One region of the Kitasatospora sp. NPDC004745 genome, then DNA from elsewhere that is predicted to be linked to it. Evidence: predicted binding sites of a transcription regulator. Region 1 holds the regulator's gene; the other holds the start of a gene.
The links. The regulator HspR, encoded in region 1, represses chaperone genes until heat shock. The targets are predictions, from matches to a motif close to TTGAGNNNNNNNNNCTCAA.

Region 1 (7,109 bases):
ATCAGCGGGTTGTGGGTGATCGCCTCGTCGACGAGGAGGACGATCGGCTTCCGCAGCGCCGAGGCCCATCCGAGTTCCAGGCTCACTCCGGCCGACAGCGGCGCGCCGACGTAGGCGAACACCAGGTCCGCGGACTGCAGCGCGCGGAAGTCGGACGGCACCCGGGGCTCGGGGGCCCGGCCGGCGACGGTCCAGGCGTCGCTGTGGTGCGCGCTGTAGACGGCGGCACCGCTGCGCAGCAGCGTGGTGCGCAGGGTCGTCAGCCGCGTCCGGCTGGCGAGCGTCACCACGCTGTCCGCGGGCCCGGTCAGCCGCATCAGCGGCGCGGCCAGGAACACTCGTGCACGCCGGCCTTCGGTGGCCTGGCTGTCGTGCTGACGCAGGTAGGGCTCGGTCATGTCGACTCCGGGGGAAGGCGTTGGCACTCGGCTGCTCGCCGCCGACGCTTGGTGTGGAGATTGGGACAGGGGGAAATCGTGCGGGTTTATCACTATTTCGATGCCTGTCATACGCGGCGTTCGGGAGGGAGGATCCCGCTGCTGCGGCGTGAGGACGCCAGTTGATCGTCCATCGGGCACGGGGTGCCAGTCCACTGATGCACGGTGTCATCCCTCTGCATGGCAGAGAGATGACACCCTCTTCGGGCTGGGCGCGACCGTGACAGCCAGATACGGCATGTGGCACGATCTGAGCGTTTGATTGTCTGTCGCCTGTTCATTCGACTGACAGGCCACTGAAGAGGATTGGGGTGTGCGCGTGTCTCGTCTGCGTAGGGCTGCCAAGGCGGCCGTGATGGCGATATCTGCGGGCGTCCTTACCGTGCTTGGCTTCGGACTGCTTGCCACCGGCCATGATGCCGATGGATCTGCCCATGTCAATCGCGCGGGGTTCGGGGTCGATGTTAGTACGACTTCGAATCAGGCAATGGGCACGGCTTTGGACGGCGAACACCAGTGGACATGACAGAATGAGGCTGACGAATCGTTATGCGCTGCCGGAAGCGGCGGGGAGGCATGGCGATTCGTCGGTCTCTTGTGACGAACGGGCCAGCGCCCAACCGAGTTGGAACAGCGATTCGACGTTGTAGTCCTCCCGCATCTCGGCCAGATGGCGGGCGAGGGTCCGTTCGCTGATGCCGAGCCGGCGGGCGATGACCCGGTGGTTGGTGCCCTCGAGCAGCAGGTCGATGATGGTCTGGCGCATCCGTGACACCACCTGTTGCGGCACGGTGCGTCCGCCGGTGAAGTCGAGACCGCGGTTCCAGTTGCGTTCGAACACCTCGTGCACGAGGAAGTGGATGACGGCGGGGTCGTGGATGAAGGCGGCCAGGTTGAGGTCCTCGGCGACCGGGATGGCGGCCAGCTGCCGGTCCACGATGATCAGCCTGGTGTACGGCTCGTCGAGGGTGCGGAACCGGCCGCCGGCCTCGGTGATCTTCGCGACGTAGTCCCGGGTGGGCGCGTGGTACCGCGTGCTCGGGTGGTAGATCGTGCGGACGGCGATCCCGCGCTTGAGATCGGCCAGGTCGTCGTCGAGCACCCGGGACAGGACGTCCGGCGGGCGCGGACCTCCCGGCTGGGCCGCGAGGATCTCCTCTTTCGCCGTGGTCACGGCGTGGTTGATCCGCTGGCTGATCAGCGCCTTGCCGCGGACGTACTCAATTGTTCCGCCGGAGGACTCCGGGCGGTGAAACGCGTCCGCGAGGCTCTGGAGGTCGCTCGGGACGGCTATCGCGCGCGACAGCAGTGCCAGTGCCTGACGCTGCCAGACCGCGCTCAGACCGGTGGCGAGCTGTTGCGGGTCGACCGCGACCAGAATCTGCGGATCATCCAGGTCGGGAGTCAGGAGACCGATGTCCAACAGCTCGCTGAGGTGGCTGTAGTCGTGCTCCGCGATTTCATTGCGGGCCGTCCGACCGCGCGTCCGGATAATCGCGAGGTAGAGATCATGCGCTCCGGCGGACAGGGTGCCCGTCGCACTGACCCCCGGAATGGCGTCGTTCCTCCCGTTCATTCACGGCTCCTTCTCGACGACCGAACCTGCCCTATGGCTGCACCCGAGCCCCATCGGTGATCCTAGATCCCGGAGTGGGATCTGGAAGTGGGCATTGTTCCACCATTGCGGAGTAGCGCTTCGATTGGCACCCTCTCACCACGACCAAACCGCCGGCACCCCCCAGGCGGAGGGAACCGGCGGCTGTCGGTGTTTCGGGCCCGGTCAGCGCTTGGGGCGCCAGACCACCAGGGCGCTGGAGTGCGGGGTGGGGGGCTGGTACGGGACGAGGTCGCGCCGGTAGGAGGCGTGCACGGCGGCCTCGCGCTGCTGGAGCGCGGTCGCGGCGCCCTCGAGGGAGTCGACCAGTTCGCTGATCCGCGACTGCAGGGCGGTGACCTGGTTCTCCAGCTCGATGATCCGCTTGATGCCGGCCAGGTTGATGCCCTCGTCCTGGGAGAGCCGCTGGACCTCGCGCAGCTGCTGGATGTCGCGGGCCGAGTAGCGGCGGCCGCGGCCCGCGGTGCGGTCGGGGCAGACCAGGCCGAGGCGGTCGTACTGGCGGAGGGTCTGCGGGTGCAGGCCGGAGAGCTCGGCGGCGACGGAGATGACGTACACCGGGGTGTCCTCGGTGAGCACGTACTGCGGCGGGGCCGCGGCGCGCCGGGGGCGGCGGTTGTCGCCGGGGAGGCCCTCGCCGATGCCGGGGCCGATCGGGCTGTCGGGGATCATCGGGGACATCTGGTCGTCACGCTCCCTTCGCCGCCCGGAACAGGGCGGCTCGCGGGTCGTCGGAGGCGGTGGCCTCGCGGTACTGCTCCAGGGCGTTCAGCGCGTCGCCGGTGACGTGCTGCGGCACCACGACCTCGACGGTGACGAGGAGGTCGCCGCGGGTGCCGTCCTTGCGGGTGGCGCCCTTGCCGCGGGCGCGCATGGTGAGGCCGTTGGCGCTGCCCGGGGGCAGCTTGAGCTTCACGGCGGGGCCGTTGAGGGTGGGCACCTCGATGGTGCCGCCGAGGGCGGCCTCGGGGAAGGTCACGGGGACGGTGACGGTGAGGTTGTCCCCCTTGCGGCCGAAGACCGCGTGCGGGTCGACGTGCACGGTGACGTAGAGGTCGCCGGGCTGGCCGCCGCGCTCGCCCTGCGCGCCCTTGCCCTTGAGCCGGATCCGCTGGGCGTCCTGGACGCCGGCGGGGATGCGGACCTGCATGGTGTGGGCCGAGCTGGCCCGTCCGCTGCCGTGGCAGTCGTTGCACGGGTCGTCGACGATCATGCCGCGGCCGCGGCAGTCCTTGCACGGCTCGGAGAGCGCGAACGCGCCCTGGCCGCGGCTGACGGTGCCGGCGCCGACGCAGGTCGGGCAGACCCGCGGGGTGGTGCCGGTCCGGGCGCCGGTGCCGTTGCAGGAGCGGCAGGGGGCCTGGCTGGTCATCCGGAGGGGGACGGTCGCGCCGTCGACGGCCTCCTCGAAGGCCAGGGTGACCTCGGTCTCGACGTCGGCGCCGCGCCGCGGCTGGGCCTGCCGGCCGCCGCGGTTGAACAGGCCGCCGAAGACGTCGCCGAGCCCGCCGGTGTTGGCGCTCTGGCTGCCGCTGAAGAGGTCGCCGAAGTCGAAGCTGTAGTTGCCGGCGCCCGCGCCGGGGCCGCCGGCCCGGAAGCCGCCGTTGGCGAAGAGGCTGCGCGCCTCGTCGTACTCCTTGCGGCGCTTCTCGTCGGAGAGGACGTCGTAGGCCTCGGAGATGTCCTTGAAGCGGTCCTCGGCCTTGCTGTCGCCCTTGTTGGCGTCCGGGTGGAACTCGCGGGCGAGCTTGCGGTAGGTCTTCTTGATCTCGGCGGCGGTGGCGTCCTTGGGCACGCCGAGGACCTTGTAGTAGTCCTTCTCCACGTAGTCCTTGCCGCTCATGCGTCCACCTCGCTCCGCCCGGCAGCCGCTGCGCGCCACGCGCACCTCTGAACGGTCCGCCCGCTGCGCTCGCTCACGGCTCCCGCCACCTCCCGATGTCCATCGTCGCTGTGCTGTCGACGGGCCGTCCGCCGGCCGCCGTCGACAGCGCGCTGCGGAGCCGGCCGCCGTCATGGCCGGCGTACGACTCCGCAGCGCACTGGTTGTCAGCTGTCACAGGTTGTCAGCTGTCAGCTGTCCGAGCCACCGTCGGACGCGTCCTCGTCACCGGACTTGGCGTCGCCGTCCGGACCGGCCGTCGTCTGGGTGCCCGGCTGGGGCTCCGCGACGGCGACCATGGCGGGGCGGATGATCCGCTCGCCGATCCGGTAGCCGGGTTGGAGGATCTGCACGCAGGTGTCCTCGGTGACGTCCGAGGAGTAGCTGTGCATCAGGGCCTCGTGCATGGTCGGGTCGAAGGGCTCGCCCTCCTTGCCGAACTGCTGCAGGCCCAGCTTGGCGACGACCGTCTCCAGGGACTCGGCGACGGACTTGAAGCCGCCGGTGACCTCGCCGTGCTCGCGGGCGCGGCCGATGTCGTCCAGGACCGGGATCAGGGACTCCAGGATGTTGGAGACCGCGATCTCGCGGACCGTCAGCCGGTCGCGCTCGACCCGCTTGCGGTAGTTCTGGTACTCGGCCTGCAGGCGCTGCAGGTCGGCGGTGCGCTCGCCGGCCTCGCGCTTCGCGGCGGCCAGGTCGTCGGCACCGTCGGCGTCGGAGGAACCGCCCGCGGCGGCCTCCTCGGCCGCCTTGATCACGGCCTCCTCGGCGGCGGAGTCGTCGCCGGGCTTGCCGCCCTGCGGCTTGTCCGTCATGCCGACGCACCGCCCTTGGGCTTCTCGTCGTCCACGATCTCGGCGTCGACGACGTCGTCCTCGGCCTTGGCCTGGGCGGAGTCGCCGGCCGGGGCCGCACCGGCGGCGTCGGCGTTGGCGTACAGCGCCTGGCCGAGCTTCTGCGCGGTGGTGGACACCTTCTCGGAGGCCTCGCGGATCTTCGCGATGTCCTCGCCCTTCAGGGCCTCCTTGAGCTCGCCGACGGCGGTCTCGACCTCGGTCTTGACGTCGGCCGGGAGCTTGTCGGCGTTGTCGGCGATGAACTTCTCGGTCGAGTAGACGAGCTGCTCGGCGGAGTTGCGGGTCTCGACGGACTCGCGGCGCTTGTGGTCCTCCTCCGCGTACTGCTCGGCCTCGCGCATCATGCGCTCGATGTCGTCCTTCGGCAGCGCGGAGCCGCCGGTGACGGTCATCTTCTGCTCCTTGCCGGTGCCGAGGTCCTTGGCACCGACGTGCATGATGCCGTTGGCGTCGATGTCGAAGGTGACCTCGATCTGCGGCAGGCCGCGCGGCGCCGGCGGGAGGCCGGTCAGCTCGAACATGCCGAGCTTCTTGTTGTACGCGGCGATCTCGCGCTCGCCCTGGTAGACCTGGATCTGCACGGACGGCTGGTTGTCCTCGGCCGTGGTGAAGATCTCGGAGCGCTTGGTCGGGATCGTGGTGTTGCGCTCGATCAGCTTGGTCATGATGCCGCCCTTGGTCTCGATGCCGAGGGACAGCGGGGTGACGTCGAGCAGCAGGACGTCCTTGACCTCGCCCTTGAGGACACCGGCCTGGAGCGAGGCGCCGATGGCGACGACCTCGTCCGGGTTGACGCCCTTGTTGGCCTCCTTGCCGCCGGTCAGCTCGCGGACGAGCTCGGCGACGGCGGGCATGCGGGTCGAGCCGCCGACCAGGACCACGTGGTCGATCTCGGAGAGCGCGATGCCGGCGTCCTTGATCACGTTGTGGAACGGGATCTTGCAGCGCTCCAGCAGGTCGGAGCTGAGCTGCTGGAACTGGGCGCGGGTGAGCTTCTCGTCCAGGTGCAGCGGGCCCTCGGCCGAGGCCGTGATGTAGGGCAGGTTGATCGAGGTCTCGGAGGACGAGGACAGCTCGATCTTGGCCTTCTCGGCGGCCTCGCGCAGACGCTGCAGGGCCATCTTGTCCTTGGACAGGTCGACGCCGTGGCCGGCCTGGAAGACCTTGACCAGGTGGTCGACGACCTTCTGGTCCCAGTCGTCGCCGCCGAGGTGGTTGTCACCGTTGGTGGCCTTCACCTCGACGACCCCGTCGCCGATCTCCAGCAGGGAGACGTCGAAGGTGCCGCCGCCGAGGTCGAAGACCAGGATGGTCTGGTCGTCCTTGTCGAGGCCGTAGGCCAGGGCGGCCGCGGTCGGCTCGTTGACGATGCGCAGGACGTTGAGGCCCGCGATCTCACCGGCCTCCTTGGTGGCCTGGCGCTCGGAGTCCGAGAAGTACGCCGGGACGGTGATGACGGCGTCGGTGACGGTCTCGCCCAGGTAGGCCTCCGCGTCCCGCTTCAGCTTCTGCAGGATGAAGGCGCTGATCTGCTGGGGGTTGAAGTCCTTGCCGTCCAGGTTGATCTTCCACCCGGTGCCCATGTGGCGCTTGACCGAGCGGATGGTGCGGTCCACGTTGGTGACCGCCTGGCGCTTGGCCACCTCGCCGACCAGGACCTCGCCGTTCTTCGCGAAGGCCACGACGGACGGAGTGGTCCGCGCGCCCTCGGCGTTCGTGATGACGGTGGGCTCGCCACCCTCCAGAACGCTGACGACCGAGTTCGTCGTACCGAGGTCGATGCCGACCGCGCGTGCCATCGTAGATACCTCCACGGAAGAGTTGAGCTTTACGGGCTCAAGGATGCATGACCCGACGGGTCGCGTCAACAGGTGTGAGTCCGGGTGGCTCAACTTTGCTGAGCCCTGTCCTGCGGTGCGGCCGGCGGGCGGATGTGGCGGGCGTGGGGTTACGTGACTGCCGCCATAGCTTGAGAACCTTCTGGAGGACTGTGGGTGGGCGGTATTGTCCGGGCCGTCGGCCCGGCAAGTTACCGACGAGTACACTTACTTCAGAACCACAGAGACTGCTCAACAGCAAGCCGCAGGAGACGGAGAGCCGATGCAGCTAGCAGCGATCGTCATCTCGCTGGTCACGTTCGTGATCGGCACCGCGCTCGCCGCCCGTGCGGCGTTGTACATCTTCAAGGTGGTGCGGACCGGTCAGGCGGACTCCACCCGCTTCGGGCAGCCCGCCCAGCGGGCGAAGACCGTCGCCGTCGAGTTCGTCGGCCACACCAGGATGAACCGCTGGGGGATCGTCGGCATCGCCCACTG
Region 2 (7,109 bases), on a different contig from region 1:
CTGCAGGAAGGTCTCGAAGGCCTCGGCGGAGTTCAGGCGGCGGAGGATCCGCAGCTGCTCCTCGCGCTCGGGCTTGGCGTACGGCTTCTCCAGGCGGTCCTGCAGCCACTTGCGCTGCTTCGGGTCCTGGATGTGCATGTACTCGATGCCGACCGTGCGGCAGTAGGTGTTGCGCAGCAGGCCGAGGATGTCGCGGAGCTTCATCATCTTCTGGCCGCCGAAGCCGCCGACCGCGAACTCGCGCTCCAGGTCCCACAGGGTGAGGCCGTGCTGGACGACGTCCAGGTCGGGGTGCTTGCGCTGCTTGTACTCCAGCGGGTCGGTGTCGGCCATGAGGTGGCCGCGGACCCGGTAGGAGTGGATCAGCTCCATGACGCGCGCGGTCTTGTTGACCTCGTCGTCGTGGGTGGTGGCGACGTCGGTGGCCCAGCGGACGGGCTCGTACGGGATCCGCAGCGACTCGAAGATCTCGTCGTAGAAGCCGTTCTCGCCGAGCAGCAGGCGGTGGATCTCGCGCAGGAACTCGCCGGACGCCGCACCCTGGATGACGCGGTGGTCGTAGGTCGAGGTCAGCGTCATGATCTTGGAGACGCCGAGGCGGGCCAGGGTCTCCGGGGCGGAGCCCTGGAACTCGGCCGGGTACTCCATGGCGCCGACGCCGACGATGGTGCCCTGGTTCTGCATCAGGCGCGGCACGGAGTGCACGGTGCCGATGCCGCCGGGGTTGGTCAGCGAGACCGTGACGCCGGTGAAGTCGTCCATGGTCAGCTTGTTGGCGCGGGCCCGGCGGACGATGTCCTCGTAGGCCTGCCAGAAGCCGAAGAAGTCGAGGGTTTCGGCCTTCTTGATGGCCGCGACGACGAGCTGGCGGTCGCCGTTCGGCTTGACCAGGTCGATGGCCAGGCCGAGGTTGATGTGCTCGGGCTTGACCAGGTAGGCCTTGCCGTCCTCCACCTTGTAGCTGTGGTTCATCCCCGGGCTGGCCTTGATGGCCTGGACCAGGGCGTAGCCGATCAGGTGGGTGAAGGAGACCTTGCCGCCGCGGGCGCGCTGCAGGTGGTTGTTGATGACGATGCGGTTGTCGATCAACAGCTTCGCGGGCACCGCGCGGACCGAGGTCGCGGTCGGCACCTCCAGCGAGGCGTCCATGTTGGTGGCGACGGCCTTCGCCGGGCCGCGCAGCTGGACGAGCTCGGGGCCGGCCGGCGCGGCCGCGGCGGGCGCGGCCGGGGCGGCCTTGGGGGCCGGCGGCGCGGCGGGGGCCGCGGCGAGCGGCACGGGGGCCGGGGCCGGCGCGGCCGGAGCGGCGGCGGGTGCGGCCGGTGCGGCAGCAGCGGGCGCGGGGGCAGCGGCAGGGGTCGGCGTGGGGCCGGCCTGGGTCGCGGCCTGGGTCACTGGGGTCACCTCGGTACCGGGCTTGTAGTCGGCGAAAAAGTCCCACCAGGCTCGGTCGACCGAGTTCGGGTCCTGGAGGTACTGCTGGTAGATCTCATCGACGAGCCACTCATTGGGGCCGAAGCCAGTGGAGCTTGCCGAGCTATTGGGGGTTTCAGGGGACTGTGGCGACACGGCGGCAACCGCCCTCTTCCGCTTCCTTTTGGGATGTTTGGACAGCGGGGATTAAGGCTACGCCCCTGACCGGTGATCGCGCAGTCCCCGGGGCTCAGGCGTCGCCCAGATCACAGTCCTGACCTGCAGATTGGCTGAAAATGTGCGTTAGAAAGCCATATCTGAGGGGAACTGACTGCCCCGTGCGGGAGTCATACCCGGACGAAACCGGACAAACCCCTGTTCGGATCATCGAACGATCTTCGTGTACGTCTGTGTCGCTTCTGTGACACAACGGCCCCCGTCGGGGCGCTGGAGGATCCGACGGAGCGGCCCGGCTCAGCGCTGCCCCGGCAGCCGGACCTCGATCCGGCAGCCGCGCGGCGACTCGGCGACCGCGATCCGCCCGCCGTGCAGGTCCACCGCCCACCGGGCGATGGCCAGCCCGAGGCCGGTGCCGCCGTCCGAACCGGGCCCCTGGGCGGTCGCGGTGCCGCTGCGGCTGAACCGCTCGAACACCCGGCTGCGGTCGGCCGGCGGGATGCCCGGGCCCTCGTCCTCGACCTCCAGCAGCAGGCCGCCGGGCTCGCCGTCGGGCCGCGCGCGCACCGTGACGGTGCCGCCGGGCGGGGAGTGCTTGCAGGCGTTGTCGACCAGGTTGGCGACCACCTGGTGGAGCCGTTCCGGGTCCGCCACGCCGGTCAGGCCGGTCGGGCTGACCTCCAGGGCCAGTCGGACGTCGCCGCGCCGGGAGAACGCCCCGCCGGCCGTCGCGCCGTCCACGGTGACCCCGCGCAGCACGCCGTCCAGGAACTCGCGCACCTCGAAGGGGCGGGCGTCCAGGTCGACCACGCCGTCGTCGATCTTGGAGAGGTCCAGCAGATGGGTGACCAGGCGGCCGAGCCGCTCGGTCTGCTCCAGGGCGGCCCCGAGGGTCGCCGGATTGGGCTGGACGACGCCGTCCACCACGTTCTCCAGCACGGCGCGCAACGCGGCGATCGGCGTGCGCAGCTCGTGCGAGACGTTGGCGACCAGCTCGCGACGGTGCCGGTCGGCGGCGCCCAGGTCGGCCGCCATCTGGTTGAAGGCGGCCGCCAGCTCGCCGATCTCGTCGCGCGAGTTGACCTCGACCCGGCGGCTGTAGTCGCCGGAGGCCATCGCGCGGGCGGCGGCCGTCATCTCGCGCAGGGGGGCGGTCAGCCCGTGCGCGAGGAACTGCATGAAGAGCAGCGAGGCGATCATGGAGAAGACCATGATGATCCGGATCTGGGTCTCGGACCGGATCGCCACGACCACCATGCCGGTGGCCAGGAAGACGGAGACGATCACCAGCAGGGCGAGTTTGCCCTTGATCGAGCGGACCGGGTCGAGCGGCCGGATGTCGGCCCAGACCCGGCGGGCGGCGCGGACGGCCAGCGTCTGTGGCCGCGTGCCGTCGGTGTCCCCGTTGTTGCGTTGCTGCGGAAAGGTCATTGGTTTTTCCTGTGATCCCCGCGTACGTCCCGCGCGTGCCTGCGCGGCGGTCCGGGACACGGGCCCCCCGGAGGCCCGTCGCCCGAGGCGCCGCTAGGAGAGCGGGGCCTCCAGCGCGTACCCGACGCCGTGGACGGTGCGGATCCAGCTCGCGCCGATCTTCCGGCGCAGGGCCTTCACGTGGCTGTCCACGGTGCGGGTGCCGGACGCGTCGGTCCAGTCCCAGACCTCGGCCAGCAACTGCTCGCGGGTCAGCACCGCGCGCGGCTGGGCGGCCAGGCAGGCGAGCAGGTCGAACTCGGTGGGCGTCAGGTGGACGTCCCCCGAGGCCAGCCGGACCCGGCGCTGCACGTGGTCGATCTCCAGCTCGCCGAAGCGCAGCGAGCCGAGCGCGGGCGTGCGGGCGGCCTGCTGGGCGCGCTCGACGCGGCGCAGCAGCACGTTGACCCGGGCGGCCAGTTCGCGCATCGAGAAGGGTTTCGTCATGTAGTCGTCCGCGCCCACGCCGAGGCCGACCAGCAGGTCCGTCTCGTCGTCGCGCGCGGTCAGCATCAGCACCGGCACCGGGCGCTGCGCCTGGATCCGGCGGCACACCTCGAGGCCGTCGAATCCGGGCAGCATGATGTCGAGGACGACCAGGTCGGGCTGCCAGGTGTGGAAGCCGTCGACCGCTCCCGGTCCGTCGTGGGCCACGGCGACCTTGAAGCCCTCCGCGCCCAAGCGGGCCGCGATCGACTCCGCGATCGTGGGCTCGTCCTCCACCACCAGCACTCTGCGCTGGCTGCTCACCGTGCCGCCGCTGTTGTTGTGGTCCTGCTGAAGTTCTGTCACGGTCACGCCACCGCCCCCAGGGCTGCGGGCCGGCCACCTGTGGGGATGGCGGGGCTCCGCTCGTAGTCTTGTTCCGTCGTGGACTGTGCCGGGTCCGCCGTCCCGTCGCGCTCGGATCGGAGGACGGACTGTAGGCCACCCACCCGCTCCCGCGCACCTCGCAGCGTACGGACAGTGGGTGCTTCCCGGCAGGCGGACCGGACGTTTCCGGCCCGTGGGCCGGCTGTCCGCCGCCCTCTGAACCCACTGCACGAGTGGGCACGGGCCGATACCTTACCCGCCGAATTTTCACTGCGTAACGGTACGTATGCAGTCGAGTTGACGCCAAGTCGCCGGTCAGAGGGCCTACTGACGCGTTAATCGGAAGTAGGTCTGGACCAATGCCGGGAAATCCGGTCGGCCGGTTTACCGATGGTCTTCACGGACAATTCCCAGCTGCCTCTCAGGACCCCGACGTAACGTGGCCACGACAACACCCTGCCGGGCGGGATTCACCGCGCGCGCCGGTACGTTGGGCACCTGTGACGGGCCGGTGGCTGCGGGTGTGGAGCGGGAGGCGTCATGGCTGGAGTGCGGCGCGGGGCCGGACGGGTCGGGCCGCCGCCGACGGGCGCGCCGTACGGGATGCTCCGGTTCGGCCTGCGCGCGAGCGCCGTCGACCGGCTGCTCGCCCTGGTGCCGACGCCCCGGCGCACCCCTTTCACCCTCGGCTACCTCGCCGTGGTCGGTGCCACCACCACGTTCGCCAAGCTCGCCGATCCGGAACTCGTGCAGCGGTTGCAGGAGGCTTCCAGCTCCGACGGCCACAACCTCCTGCAGCATCCCCTGCGCGCTCTGCTGCTGAGTGGTTTCTGGGTGGCCGGTGACGTGTGGATGCCCTACCTGTGGGGATTCGCCGTCACCCTCGCGCCGCTGGAGCGGCGGATCGGCCCCGCCCGCGCGGCCGCGGTGTTCGCGACCGGCCACGTCGTCGCCACCCTGCTCTCCCAGGGCGTGGTGATCGCGGCGGTGGAGACGGGGCGGATGGAGCCCGGGGCGCTGGACTACCTGGACATCGGCGTCAGCTACGGCGTGCTCGCCTGCCTGGGCGCGGTGGCCGGGCTGCTGCCGCTGCGCGGGCGGGTGGTCGCGCTCGGCGGCGCCGGGCTGCTGATCGCCGAGCAGATCCTCACCGAGCGGGACGTGGTCACCGCGGTGGGCCACCCGGCGGCGGTGCTGACCGGCGTGGCGCTGTGGCGCTGGGCGCGGCGCGTCCGGGCGAGCCGGCCCGGGCCGGCCCCGCGCCGGGCCGAGGCGGTGGCCGGCGGTGCGCCCGCGACGGGTGGCGCCCGGGTCCTGGACGCCCGCTGACACCTTCGGGTGCATCTTCCGGACGGGTTTTGACGGACCCCGCGCGGCCCCATGGTGTTCGCTCATGGCGAACAAGACGCCGGGAACATCCGGCGTCCGCCGAGCCTTAGTCAGGTCGGCTCAACTTCACTGACTGGGGAGAGATCATGGCATCGACGTCCACACCGCTCACCCTGCCCGTGCTGCCGCTCGACGACGAGGTCGTCCTGCCGGGCATGGTCGTCCCGCTGGACCTGAAGGACACCGAGGTGCGCGCCGCCGTCGAGGCCGCCCGCGCCGCGGCCACCGGCGCCGGCAAGCCGCAGGTCCTGCTCGTCCCGCGGGTGGACGGCTCGTACGCGGCGGTCGGCACGCTGGCCACCGTGGAACAGGTCGGCCGGCTGGCCGACGGCGATCCGGCCGCGCTGGTCCGCGCCGTGCGCCGGGTCCGGATCGGGGTCGGCACCACCGGCCCCGGCGCCGCCCTCTGGGTGGAGACCACGCCGTTCCGGGAGTCCTCGGTGGGCACCCCGGTCGCCGGCCGGGCCGCCGAGCTGGTCAAGGAGTACAAGGCGCTGTCCACCCAGTGGCTGCGCCGGCGCGGCGCCTGGCAGATCGTCGACCGGGTGGCGCAGATCGAGGGCGTCGGCGAGCTCGCCGACAACATCGGCTACGCGTCCTTCGTCACCGCCGAGCAGAAGCTCAAGGTGCTGCTGGAGGCCGACCAGGTCGCCCGCCTGGAGTACGCGCTGACCCTGCTGCGCGACCACCTCGCCGAGGAGGAGGTCAACGACACCATCCGCAAGGACGTCGAGGAGGGCGTGGCCAAGCAGCAGAAGGAGTTCCTGCTCCGCCGCCAGCTGGAGGCCGTCCGCAAGGAACTGGCCGAGCTGAACGGCGACCCGGCCGACGAGGAGGGCGACTACCGGGCCCGGGTCGAGGCCGCCGACCTGCCCGAGAAGGTCCGCGAGGCCGCGCTCAAGGAGGTGGACAAGCTCGAACGCGCCTCCGACCAGTCGCCCGAGGGCTCCTGGATCCGCACCTGGCTGGACACCGTCCTGGAACTGCCCTGGAACGAGCGCAGCGAGGACACCTACGACATCGCCGGCGCCCGCGCGGTGCTGGACGCCGACCACGCGGGCCTGGCGGACGTGAAGGACCGCATCGTCGAGTACCTCGCGGTGCGCAAGCGCCGCGCCGACCAGGGGCTCGGACTCGTCGGCGGGCGGCGCGGCGGAGCGGTGCTGGCGCTGGTCGGCCCGCCCGGGGTGGGCAAGACCTCGCTCGGCGAGTCGGTGGCCCGCGCCATGGGCCGCAGCTTCGTCCGGGTCGCCCTCGGCGGCGTCCGGGACGAGGCCGAGATCCGCGGCCACCGGCGCACCTACGTCGGCGCGCAGCCCGGCCGGCTGGTGCGGGCGATCAAGGAGGCCGGCTCGATGAACCCGGTCGTCCTGCTCGACGAGATCGACAAGGTCGGCTCCGACTACCGCGGGGACCCGGCCGCCGCCCTGCTGGAGGTGCTGGACCCGGCGCAGAACCACACCTTCCGGGACCACTACCTGGAGGTCGAGCTCGACCTCTCCGACGTGGTCTTCCTCGCCACCGCCAACGTGCTGGAGGCCATCCCCGAGCCGCTGCTCGACCGGATGGAGCTCGTCCGGCTGGACGGCTACACCGAGGACGAGAAGGTCCTCATCGCCCGCGACCACCTGCTCCCGCGCCAGCTGGAGAAGGCCGGACTGGGCGACGGCCTGGTCTCCGTCGACGAGCCGGCGCTGCGCCGGCTGGCCGGTGAGTACACGCGGGAGGCCGGGGTGCGGACCCTGGAGCGTTCGATCGCCCGGGTGCTGCGCAGGATCGCCGCGCAGGCCGAGCTCGGCGAGCGCGAGCTGCCCGTCACCATCGGCGCGGACGACCTGCGCGCCCTG

Region 2: a site for HspR is predicted at 5,308-5,326, ahead of lon (endopeptidase La). Genes of this name have one in related genera too.

The regions. Positions count from the first base shown of each region.
Region 1 covers NZ_JBIALK010000006.1:141,614-148,722, forward strand. The annotation lists gene ACFYUY_RS13705 (hypothetical protein) at 1-398, opposite strand, end outside; gene ACFYUY_RS13710 (helix-turn-helix domain-containing protein) at 985-2,013, opposite strand; gene ACFYUY_RS13715 (heat shock protein transcriptional repressor HspR) at 2,218-2,733, opposite strand; gene dnaJ (molecular chaperone DnaJ) at 2,741-3,895, opposite strand; gene grpE (nucleotide exchange factor GrpE) at 4,126-4,752, opposite strand; gene dnaK (molecular chaperone DnaK) at 4,749-6,593, opposite strand; gene ACFYUY_RS13735 ((Fe-S)-binding protein) at 6,895-7,109, shown strand, end outside.
Region 2 covers NZ_JBIALK010000012.1:196,405-203,513, reverse strand. The annotation lists gene ACFYUY_RS21050 (multifunctional oxoglutarate decarboxylase/oxoglutarate dehydrogenase thiamine pyrophosphate-binding subunit/dihydrolipoyllysine-residue succinyltransferase subunit) at 1-1,569, opposite strand, end outside; gene ACFYUY_RS21045 (HAMP domain-containing sensor histidine kinase) at 1,888-3,021, opposite strand; gene ACFYUY_RS21040 (response regulator transcription factor) at 3,115-3,852, opposite strand; gene ACFYUY_RS21035 (rhomboid-like protein) at 4,414-5,202, shown strand; gene lon (endopeptidase La) at 5,349-7,109, shown strand, end outside.